DNA from 3 places in the Pseudoduganella aquatica genome. Region 2 is predicted to be linked to each of the others. Evidence: predicted binding sites of a transcription regulator. Region 2 holds the regulator's gene; each other region holds the start of a gene.

Region 1 (3,273 bases), 360 kb from region 2:
TCGGCGTGCTGCCGTCGCAGCAGCCTCCGGACTGGAAGAACATGATCGGCCCATGGCGATGGCGCAGTTCTGCAATCATCTCCAGCGCGGGGCCGGTCGCGATAACGCGGGCTACGGCGGTTTTCATGTCAGCCTCAGAAAAAGCCCAGCGCCTTCGGGTTGTAGCTGACCAGCAGGTTCTTGGTCTGCTGGTAGTGGTCCAGCATCATCTTGTGGTTCTCGCGGCCGATGCCGGACTGCTTGTAGCCGCCGAAGGCCGCGTGCGCTGGATACAGGTGGTAGCAATTGGTCCACACGCGGCCGGCCTGGATGCCGCGGCCGACGCGGAAGGCGCGCGCGCCGTCGCGGGTCCATACGCCTGCACCCAGGCCGTACAGCGTGTCGTTGGCGATGCGCAGCGCGTCCGCCTCATCCTTGAAGGTAGTGACCGACACCACCGGCCCGAAGATCTCCTCCTGGAAGATGCGCATGCTGTTCTCGCCCTTGAACACGGTGGGCGTGACGTAGTAGCCGCCTTCCAGCTCGCCGCCCTGCACATTGCGCGCGCCGCCGGCCAGCAGCTGGGCGCCTTCCTGTTTGCCGATGTCCATATACGACAGGATCTTCTCCAGCTGCTCCTGCGAAGCCTGCGCGCCTATCATGGTGGAGGAGTCGAGCGGGTTGCCCTGCTTGATGGCCGCCACGCGTTTCAGCGCGCGTTCCATAAAGGCTTCGTAGATCGACTCCTGTATCAGCACGCGCGAAGGGCAGGTGCACACCTCGCCCTGGTTCAGCGCGAACATGGCAAAGCCTTCCAGGCATTTGTCGAAAAACTCGTCATCGGCCGCCATCACGTCTTCGAAGAAGATATTGGGCGACTTGCCGCCCAGTTCCAGCGTGACCGGAATCAGGTTCTGCGCGGCATACTGCATGATCAGGCGGCCGGTGCCGGTTTCGCCGGTGAAGGCGATCTTGGCGATGCGCTTGTTCGAGGCCAGCGGCTTGCCCGCCTCCAGGCCGAAGCCGTTGACAATATTAAGCACGCCCGGCGGCAGCAGGTCGCCGATCAGCTCCACCAGCACCATGATGGAAGCAGGCGTTTGCTCGGCCGGTTTCAGCACTACGCAGTTGCCGGCCGCCAGCGCGGGCGCCAGCTTCCATACCGCCATCAGGATGGGGAAGTTCCACGGAATGATCTGGCCGACCACGCCCAGCGGCTCGTGGAAGTGGTAGGCGTAGGTGCTGTCGTCGATCTGCGCGACCGAGCCTTCCTGGGCGCGGATGCAGCCGGCGAAATAGCGGAAATGGTCGATCGCCAGCGGAATGTCCGCCGCCATGGTTTCGCGGATAGGCTTGCCGTTGTCTATGGTTTCCGCCGTGGCGATCAGCTGCAGGTTCTGCTCCATGCGGTCGGCGATCTTGTTCAGGATGTTGGCGCGCTCGGTCTGCGAGGTCTTGCCCCACGCTTCCTTCGCTGCGTGCGCCGCATCCAGCGCGATTTCCACGTCTTCCGCCGTGGAGCGCGCAATCTCGCAGAACGGCAGGCCGGTGATCGGCGTGAGGTTGGCGAAGTACTCGCCCTTTACCGGCGCGACGAACTTGCCGCCGATGTAGTTGTCATAGCGTTGCTTGAAAGGGTTGGCGACACCCAGTTTGTTGATATCGGCGAGATTCATGTCATCCTCTTTCTTCAGTGTTGGTTGGACTTGCACCCTCTATTTCGCAAACACCGTGCCAGCCCTCCGCGCCGCGAAAACCGCGCTGCCGCCGCCGCAATCTGTTCCAAAGTTGAACAGGTGTTGCATGGCCGCTGTGGCAAGTGTCACGCTCAGGGGATGGCCACGCCCCAGGGCAATTCGCCCACCGCGATGTCGGCCACCTTGCGCGCGCTGGCCGTGTCGATGACGGAGACGCTGTTGGAGCGTCCGTTGGCCACATACAGCTTGGCGCCGTCCGGCGTGAGCGCCATATTCCAGGGCCGCTTGCCCACGGCCACGGTCGCGCTGACGATATGGCTGGCGGTATCGATCAGCATCACCGTGCCGTCCGCGCCGTTGGACACATAGACTTGCTTGCCGCTCGGGTGCACGGCGATGCCGTTGGCGTTGCGCCCAGCCGGTATCCTGGCCAGCGTGCTGCGCGTGGCGGTGTCGATCACGTACACCGTGTTGACCAACTCACAGGCGATATAGGCCCTGCTGCCGTCCGGCGAAAAGCCGATGCCGCGAGGGCGCAGGCCCACGGCCACAGCCCCGGTCTGGCGCCGCTGCGCCACGTCGATCACGTCCACCTGCTCGGCTTCCTCCGCGCTGACATAGAGCCAGCGCCCATCCGGACTGAACACAGCGTGCTCGGGATTGCGGCCCTGGACCGGTATGTCGGCCAGCCGCGCGCCGCTGCGGGCATCCACCAGCGTGACGCTGTTACTCTCCTCGACCGCGACGGCGGCGTAGCGGCCATCGGCCGACACGCCCACGCCTTCCGGCGATCTGCCCAGCGCCAGCGCTGCGGGCGCTGAACCGCCTGCGCTATCGAGCATCAGCAGCTGGCTGCTGGCGGCGTCCGTCACGAACAGCCGCGTGCCGCCGGCCAGCGCAACAGCGGCAATGCCGCGCGGCCTTTTGCCCGCCTGAAGGCTGCGCAGCACCGTGTCGGTGGCGGTATCGACCACGCTCACCGTGCCGGACTTCTCGTTCGGCACATAAGCCAGCGCGGCCGCCTGGACGCAGGGTTGCACAGCCAGCAGCAGGGAAAGGCTTGCAAGCACGCCGGCGGCGCGGGGACAATAGGATTTTTTCATGGCGGCACCTTTAAGGTCAGTGAGGATCGCAAGGCGATGCAAACGCCATGCCACGCGCACAGGAAAAGCGATGGCAGGTATATTGCTTACGGGTTGAAGCAGACTTGCCGGCCCCCGCCAGGCAGGCGCGGAACTCAACCAAGGAGATTCAACATGCAGCACCGATTTCATTTAAACGCCGTCGCAGCCCTGTTCGTGGCGGGCGCCGCGCAGCAAGCGGCGGCAGCCACCGGCGAAGCGCCGGTCGTCATCGTCAGCGGCAGCCGCGTGGAGCACAGCAGCATGGACTTCCCGGCCGCCATCGACGTGGTGGACGCCGAACGCATCCGCGACAGCCAGATGCGCGTGAACGCATCCGAATCGCTGGCCTCCGTGCCCGGCCTGGTGGCGCAAAACCGCCAGAACTACGCGCAGGATTTGCAGATCTCCTCGCGCGGCTTCGGCGCACGCTCGGCCTTCGGCGTACGCGGCGTGAAACTGATCGCCGACGGCAT
Region 2 (3,273 bases):
CCGGCGCAAACTAAATAGTGAATGGACAGACGATGAAAAAACTCCTGATTTCGGCCCTGCTGCTGTGCGCGGCCGGGCTGGTGCAGGCCGAGAAGGCCGACTCCACCAAGCCCACGCTGATCGACTACGACAACGCCGACGTCGACGACGTCAAGCAGATCAGCACCTTCACCGGCAACGTGGTGCTCACGCGCGGCACGCTGCTGATGAAAGCGGCCAAGGCGGTGGTGACCAAGGACCCGCAAGGCTACCAGTACGTGACGCTCACCAGCGCCGGAGGCAAGCCGACCACCTTCCGCCAAAAGCGCGACGGCGAAGGCGAGCAGTGGATGGAAGGTGAAGCCGAGCGCATCGAATACGACGGCAAGAACGAACTGGTGAAGCTGTTCGTGCGCGCCAAGGTGCGCCGCCTGGAAGGCAGCAAGCCGAGCGACGAAGTGTCGGGCGAGTTCATCTCCTACGACAGCCGGCGCGAGCAGTTCAGCGTGCGCAATACCGCCAGCGGCGAAGGCAAGACCGGCGGCGGCCGCGGCACCATGGTGATCCAGCCGTCCACGCCCAAGCCGGCTGCCCCGGCCGCTCCTGCTGCGCCGGCGGCGCCGGTCCAGCAACCGCCAGCGGGGAAATAACCATGGCTGAAGCAATGCAAAGCTGCACCAGCACCCTGGTGGTGCGCGGACTGCAGAAGTCCTACGGCAAGCGCCAGGTGGTGCACGACGTGTCGCTGCAGGTGGAATGCGGCGAAGTGGTGGGCCTGCTGGGGCCTAACGGCGCCGGCAAGACCACCTCCTTCTACATGATCGTGGGCCTGGTGCCGTCCGACGCGGGCAGCATCGACATCGCCGGCGTGGACGTGTCGAGCATGCCCATCCACCAGCGCGCCACCCTGGGCCTGTCCTACCTGCCGCAGGAGGCTTCGGTGTTCCGCAAGCTGACGGTGGAGGAGAATATCCGCGCCGTGCTGGAGATCCAGAAGGTCAACGGCAAGGCGCTGACCAAGCAGGAGATCAATGAGCGCCTGGACCGCCTGCTGGCCGACCTGCAGATCGAGAAGCTGCGCGAGAACGCCGCGCTGTCGCTGTCGGGCGGCGAGCGCCGCCGGGTGGAGATTGCGCGCGCGCTGGCCACCAACCCGCGCTTCGTGCTGCTGGACGAGCCATTCGCGGGCGTCGATCCGATCGCCGTGATCGAGATCCAGCGCATCGTGCGCTTCCTCAAGGAGCGCGGCATCGGCGTGCTGATCACCGACCATAACGTGCGCGAGACGCTGGGCATTTGCGACCGCGCCTACATCATTAACCAGGGCAGCGTGCTGGCGTCCGGCCGTCCGGACGACATCATCGCCGATGAATCGGTGCGGCGCGTCTACCTGGGCGAACACTTCCGCATGTAATTCCTGAACCAGCCCATGAAACAGTCACTGCAACTCCGCACCTCTCAGCACCTGGCGCTGACGCCGCAACTGCAGCAGTCGATCCGATTGCTGCAGCTGTCCACGCTGGAGCTGCACCAGGAACTGGAACAGCTGCTGGGCGAGAACCCGCTGCTGGAGCGCCTGGATGATCCGCTGGACCGCTCGCTGCGCCTGCTCGGCGACGGCGCCATCAACCAGACCCAGTCCGACGGCGCCGACGCGTCGCCGGCCGACGTGGGCGCGCCGGCGCAGGACAGCGCGCCGGCCGGCGAGGGCGACCCCTTCGACGGCGCCGGTGGCGACAGCGCCAGCGGCGCCGAGGCCGACACCGACTGGAGCGACGCCGGCCGCAGCAAGGCGCCGGACGACGAGGACTCGCGCCCGCAGCTCGAAGCGAGCCACTGCACCTTGCGCGAGCACCTGATGGAGCAGATGCGCGTGACCGTGCAGCAGCCGCGCGACCGCGTGCTGATGGAGCTGATCATCGACGCGCTGGACGAGAACGGCTACCTGGAAGAGCCGCTGGAAGAGATCCATGCGCGCCTGCCGGAAGAGGCGGACGTGGAGCTGGAGGAGCTGCAAACGGCGCTGACCCTGCTGCAAAGTTTCGACCCCATCGGCGTGGGCGCGCGCAGCGCCTCCGAGTGCCTGGCGCTGCAGATCAAGCGCATGCCCGGCGTGCCGCTGGTCACGCGACGCATGGCCATCTGCATCGTGGAAAAGCACCTGGCCTGGTTCGCGCAGCGCGAATTCAACAAGCTGAAAAAAGCCCTCGATTGCGACGACGAGGACCTGCGCGAAGCGCAAGCGGTGATCCGCCAGTGCAACCCGCACCCGGGCGCCGAGTTCGCTTCCGACGTGTCCGACTACGTGGTGCCGGACGTGATCGTGAAGAAGGCGCGCAATGGCTGGCAGGTCTCCTTGAACAACGACGTGATGCCGCGCCTGCGCGTGAACGCGCTGTACGCCAACATGCTCAAGCAGGGAAAAGGCGAGTCGGCCATGGGCGCGCAGCTGCAGGAAGCCAAGTGGCTGATCAAGAATATGCGCCAGCGTTTCGACACGATACTGCGCGTGGCGCAAGCGATAGTAGAAAGACAAAAGAACTTTTTCAGCCATGGCGCGGTTGCCATGAGACCCCTTGTGTTGCGTGAAATTGCTGATACACTGGGACTACACGAGAGCACTATTTCTCGGGTAACAACTCAGAAATACATGCTGACTCCGCATGGGATGTTTGAGTTGAAATATTTCTTTGGCAGCCACGTCGCCACCGAAGCAGGAGGAGAAGCATCCTCGACGGCGATACGGGCGCTGATAGTGCAACTGACAGGAGCAGAAGACCCGAAAAATCCTTTATCCGACAGTAAGATTGCGGACATGCTGGGAGAACAGGGCATGGTAATTGCGCGACGGACTGTTGCCAAATATCGCGAAGCCTTGAAAATCCCTCCGGTAAGTCTGCGTAAAGCTTTGTAGTTTTACTTGGGTTCCCCTGCGCTCAAATAACATTCGATAGCGCATGAGCCCTTATCTTTAGGAGTGTGTATGAATCTCACCATCAGTGGACATCATCTCGAAGTGACCCCCGCCATCCGTGAATACGTGCAGAACAAGCTGGAACGGGTAAAGCGCCATTTCGATCAAGTTATTGATATTGCTGTCATCCTGACTGTAGATAACCTCACCGAGAAAGACAAAAGGCAAAAAGCCGAGATCAACCTGCGCATGTCCGGCAAGACTGTGTACGTGGAAAGCCTGTCGCAAGACCTGTATGCTGCCATCGATACGCTGATCGACAAACTGGACCGCCAAGTCATGAAGTACAAGGCCAAAGTGCAGGAGCATGGCCACGACGC
Region 3 (3,273 bases), 1.7 Mb from region 2:
TCTCGGGCCGCACCACGCGCGCCACTTCCTGGCCGTCGCGCAGGAAGACCAGCGTGGGCCACAGCTTTACGCGGAAGGAGCGGCCCAGCAAGCGGCCCGGCCCATCCTCCACCTTGTAGTGCGGCACCTGCGCGTGGTCAGCGTAGGCTTCCGCCAGCGCCGGCTGGGCGGAGCGGCAGTAGCCGCACCAATTGGTGCCGAACTCCAGCACCGCCGGTCCGCGCAGCGCGTCGATCTCGGCGCGCGTGGGCGCGCTTTCCTTGTAGGTCGTTTCCATTATCCCGTCCTCCTTATGCCTGCATGATCTACGATTTCGGTTTCAGGCTGGCGCACGGGTCCGGGCGCTGCTTCTTCGGCACCGTGTAGCTGGCATCGTACAGGCCGGGCGCGGCGGCGCTCTCCACATAGCCCACGCTGCGCACCGTCAGCTTCGGCTCCAGCGCGTTGAGCCAGCGCGGCACGCCGTAGTCCTTGCGCACATGGCCGTTGCCGGCGATGAGCACCACGTCGCGCGGCTGCTGGGCGCGCAACAGCTTGGCCATCCAGATGTCGCGCGCCACCTGGGCGTTGACCATGCCGGGCACCATCATGTCCGGCAGCATATTGCAATGGCCGGCCACGATTTCCTTTTGCTGCCCCTGCACGATGTCGGACGGCAGCGCTTCCTTCAGGCGGTAGTCGGCCACGGTTTTGTCGTCGAAGCTGGAGGCCACGCCGTCGCGCACCACCAGCGAGGCGTCCTTGCGCGACAGGTTGGCGGCGATCAGCGGCAGGTCGTAGCGCAGCGCCAGGTCGATGATGGGGCGGTACTGGTCCCAGTCCCAGCGCGGCCCGGCCATCACGAGGATGACGCACTGCGCGTCGCGGCAGTCCTTCTGCGCCTTGTTGAGCAAGGCCTGGTTTTCGCGGTCGAATTGTTCCATGGCGATGGCGGGACGCCAGCCGGCCTCCACGCGCTGGAACAGGTGCTGGTAGCGCAGCTTGTGGCCGTCGGGATTGTCGTGCACCTCGCCCAGCAGCAGGACTTGCGGGTTGGCGGTGACGGGTTCGGATGGGGGTTTGTTCTTGCTGCCTGCACAGCCGGCGATGGCGGCGGCGACCAGCAGCAGCGCGGGTAGGGAGCGGTTCATATGTCTTGGGTTGGTGGGTGGATCAAATCCCCCCTAGTCTATCCCAAGTGTCGATTTTCTTTACACTTCCGGCCTGCTCTTTTGCAAATATTCCATTAGCCAGCTGATTTTAAAGGACATTTCCTCACTGGCATAAATATTGCTTTATTGCATGTTTAGGTAACTATTATAAAGAAAGCCGCAATTGAAAAAACTGCACTCCCTTCTCGCCTGCGCACTGGCCGCAGCCGCCATCGCCCAGCCTGTGCAAGCCACGCCGGTGTCCTTCTCGTGGAGCGCCACCTACGGCGGCGCGAACCTGGCGCAATTCTCGCTCAATACCGGCGACAAGATCAGCGGCATCATCACCTACGACGCCGCGCAAGCCTACAAGCACGCCTATGGCGGCATGGGCACGGTCACGGGCTACCAATATTGGGACAGCCCGCTGCTGGAGACCAGCATCAACCTGGGCAGCCTGCATCAGACCATCGACCTGTACGCCATGGTGACCAATAACTTCTGGGCCGGCGACCAGGTGGTCTTCCGTGCCGATACCACGCCGTTCGGCCGTTTCGACCTGACGCTGGCCAACGGCACCAACCTGAATCTGTACAACTCGCTCAACCTGCCAAACACCATCGACCTGTCGCAGTTCACCAGCAGCTATATGGCCATCGGCAACTGGAACGGCAACAATGCCGTGACCTCCTTCGGCCCTGCGTCGGCCGTGCCGGAACCGGCCTCGATGGCCCTGTTCGGCCTGGGCCTGGCAGGCCTGGCGGCAACGCGCCGCAAGCGCAAACCCGAGTAAGGGTAAAGCGGGCCGGCAACGGCGGGTTACGCTTCGCTAACCCGCCCTACGCGGCCGGCGCGGCCGACGCATTGCCAGGCGATGCCAGCGGCGGCCAGCAGCAGCACGGCCGAGATGGCCAGCGCAATGCGCAGCCCGCTCATGGCGGCGCCGGGATAGACGGAGGCGACCATGGAGCCGTACACCGCCACACCCAGCGCGCCGCCCACCTGGCGCGCGGTGTTCAGCACGGCGGACGCGGTGCCGGCCTGGCCCGTGCCCACGCTGGACAGGATGGAGGTGGTCATGGCCGGCACGGCCAGCCCCATGCCGGCCGGGATCAAAGCCAGGCCGGGCAGCATGGCCCAGAAACCCGCATGGTCCGAGATGCCGAACAGGCCCAGCAGCGCATAGCCGCCCGCGCCGATCAGGCCGCCAACTATCATCGGCGTCCTCAGCCCGGTGCGCGCCGACACGCGGCCGCTGGCGATATTCGAGAAGATGAAGGTGCCCGTCAGCGGCAAGAACATCACGCCGGCCGCCAGCGCCGTGTAGCCGCGCACGCTCTGCAGGTAAAAGCTCAGCACGAAGATCACGCCGTAGTAGGCAAAGTTCACCAGCACGCCGAAGGCCACCGCGCCGCTGAAGCCCGCGCTGCGGAACAGCGCCAGCGGCAGCATGGGCGCCTTGCTGCGCTCCTCCACCAGCAGGAACACGGCGAAGGCCGCGGCGGCCAGCGCCAGGCCGCCCTGCACCACCGCGTGGGTCCAGCCCAGCGCATGCACTTCGATGACGGCGCCGATAAAGGCGGTCAGCGCCACCACGGCCAGCAGCTGGCCCGGCATGTCGAAGGCGCGGCCGGGATCCTTGCCCGCCGCGGCCGGCACGGTGCGCAGCGTGAGCCAGCCGCCCGCCAGGCAGAGCGGAATATTGACCCAGAAGATGCTGCGCCAGCCGGCCAGCTCCAGCAGCACCGCGCCCAGCACCGGGCCGATGGCGATCGACACGCCGCCGGCCGCCGTCCACCAGCCCACGGCCTTGGCCAGCTGCGCCTTGTCGTGCGCGTAGGCCGCGTTCAGGATGGCCAGCGAACTGGGCACCAGCAGCGCCGCGCCTATGCCCTGGACGGCGCGGGCGAGGTTGAGCATGACGGCGCCGGTGGCCGCCGCGCAGGCCAGCGAGGCCAGCGTGAACAGCCAGAAGCCGGCCAGGAAGACGCGGCGCGAGCCGAACTTGTCGCCCAGCACGCCGGCCGAGAGCAGGAAGACGGCGAAACCCAGGGTGTAGGCGTCCACCACCCATTGCAGGTCCCCAACGCTGGCGCCGAGATCCCGCCCCATGCGGGGCAAGGCGACGTTGACGATGGTGACG

What was found. Region 2 encodes sigma-54, which starts transcription at its own class of promoters, with help from an activator protein. Its sites were predicted from a motif close to TGGCANGNAANCTGCTTT; they were not measured.
Region 1: a site for sigma-54 is predicted at 1,699-1,716, ahead of adh (aldehyde dehydrogenase). Genes of this name have one in related genera too.
Region 3: a site for sigma-54 is predicted at 1,259-1,276, ahead of KT882_RS27350 (PEP-CTERM sorting domain-containing protein). Genes of this name have one in related genera too.

Annotation. Positions count from the first base shown of each region.
Region 1 is NZ_CP086370.1:1,362,004-1,365,276, reverse strand. Features, by position in the region: gene KT882_RS05950 (DUF779 domain-containing protein) at 1-127, opposite strand, end outside; gene adh (aldehyde dehydrogenase) at 135-1,655, opposite strand; gene KT882_RS05940 (beta-propeller fold lactonase family protein) at 1,808-2,779, opposite strand; gene KT882_RS05935 (TonB-dependent receptor family protein) at 2,933-3,273, shown strand, end outside.
Region 2 is NZ_CP086370.1:1,001,248-1,004,520, forward strand. Features, by position in the region: gene lptC (LPS export ABC transporter periplasmic protein LptC) at 1-18, shown strand, start outside; gene lptA (lipopolysaccharide transport periplasmic protein LptA) at 33-629, shown strand; gene lptB (LPS export ABC transporter ATP-binding protein) at 632-1,393, shown strand; gene KT882_RS04445 (RNA polymerase factor sigma-54) at 1,409-2,893, shown strand; gene hpf (ribosome hibernation-promoting factor, HPF/YfiA family) at 2,963-3,273, shown strand, end outside.
Region 3 is NZ_CP086370.1:6,145,349-6,148,621, forward strand. Features, by position in the region: gene KT882_RS27340 (thioredoxin family protein) at 1-277, opposite strand, end outside; gene KT882_RS27345 (ChaN family lipoprotein) at 306-1,130, opposite strand; gene KT882_RS27350 (PEP-CTERM sorting domain-containing protein) at 1,315-1,923, shown strand; gene KT882_RS27355 (MFS transporter) at 1,950-3,273, opposite strand, start outside.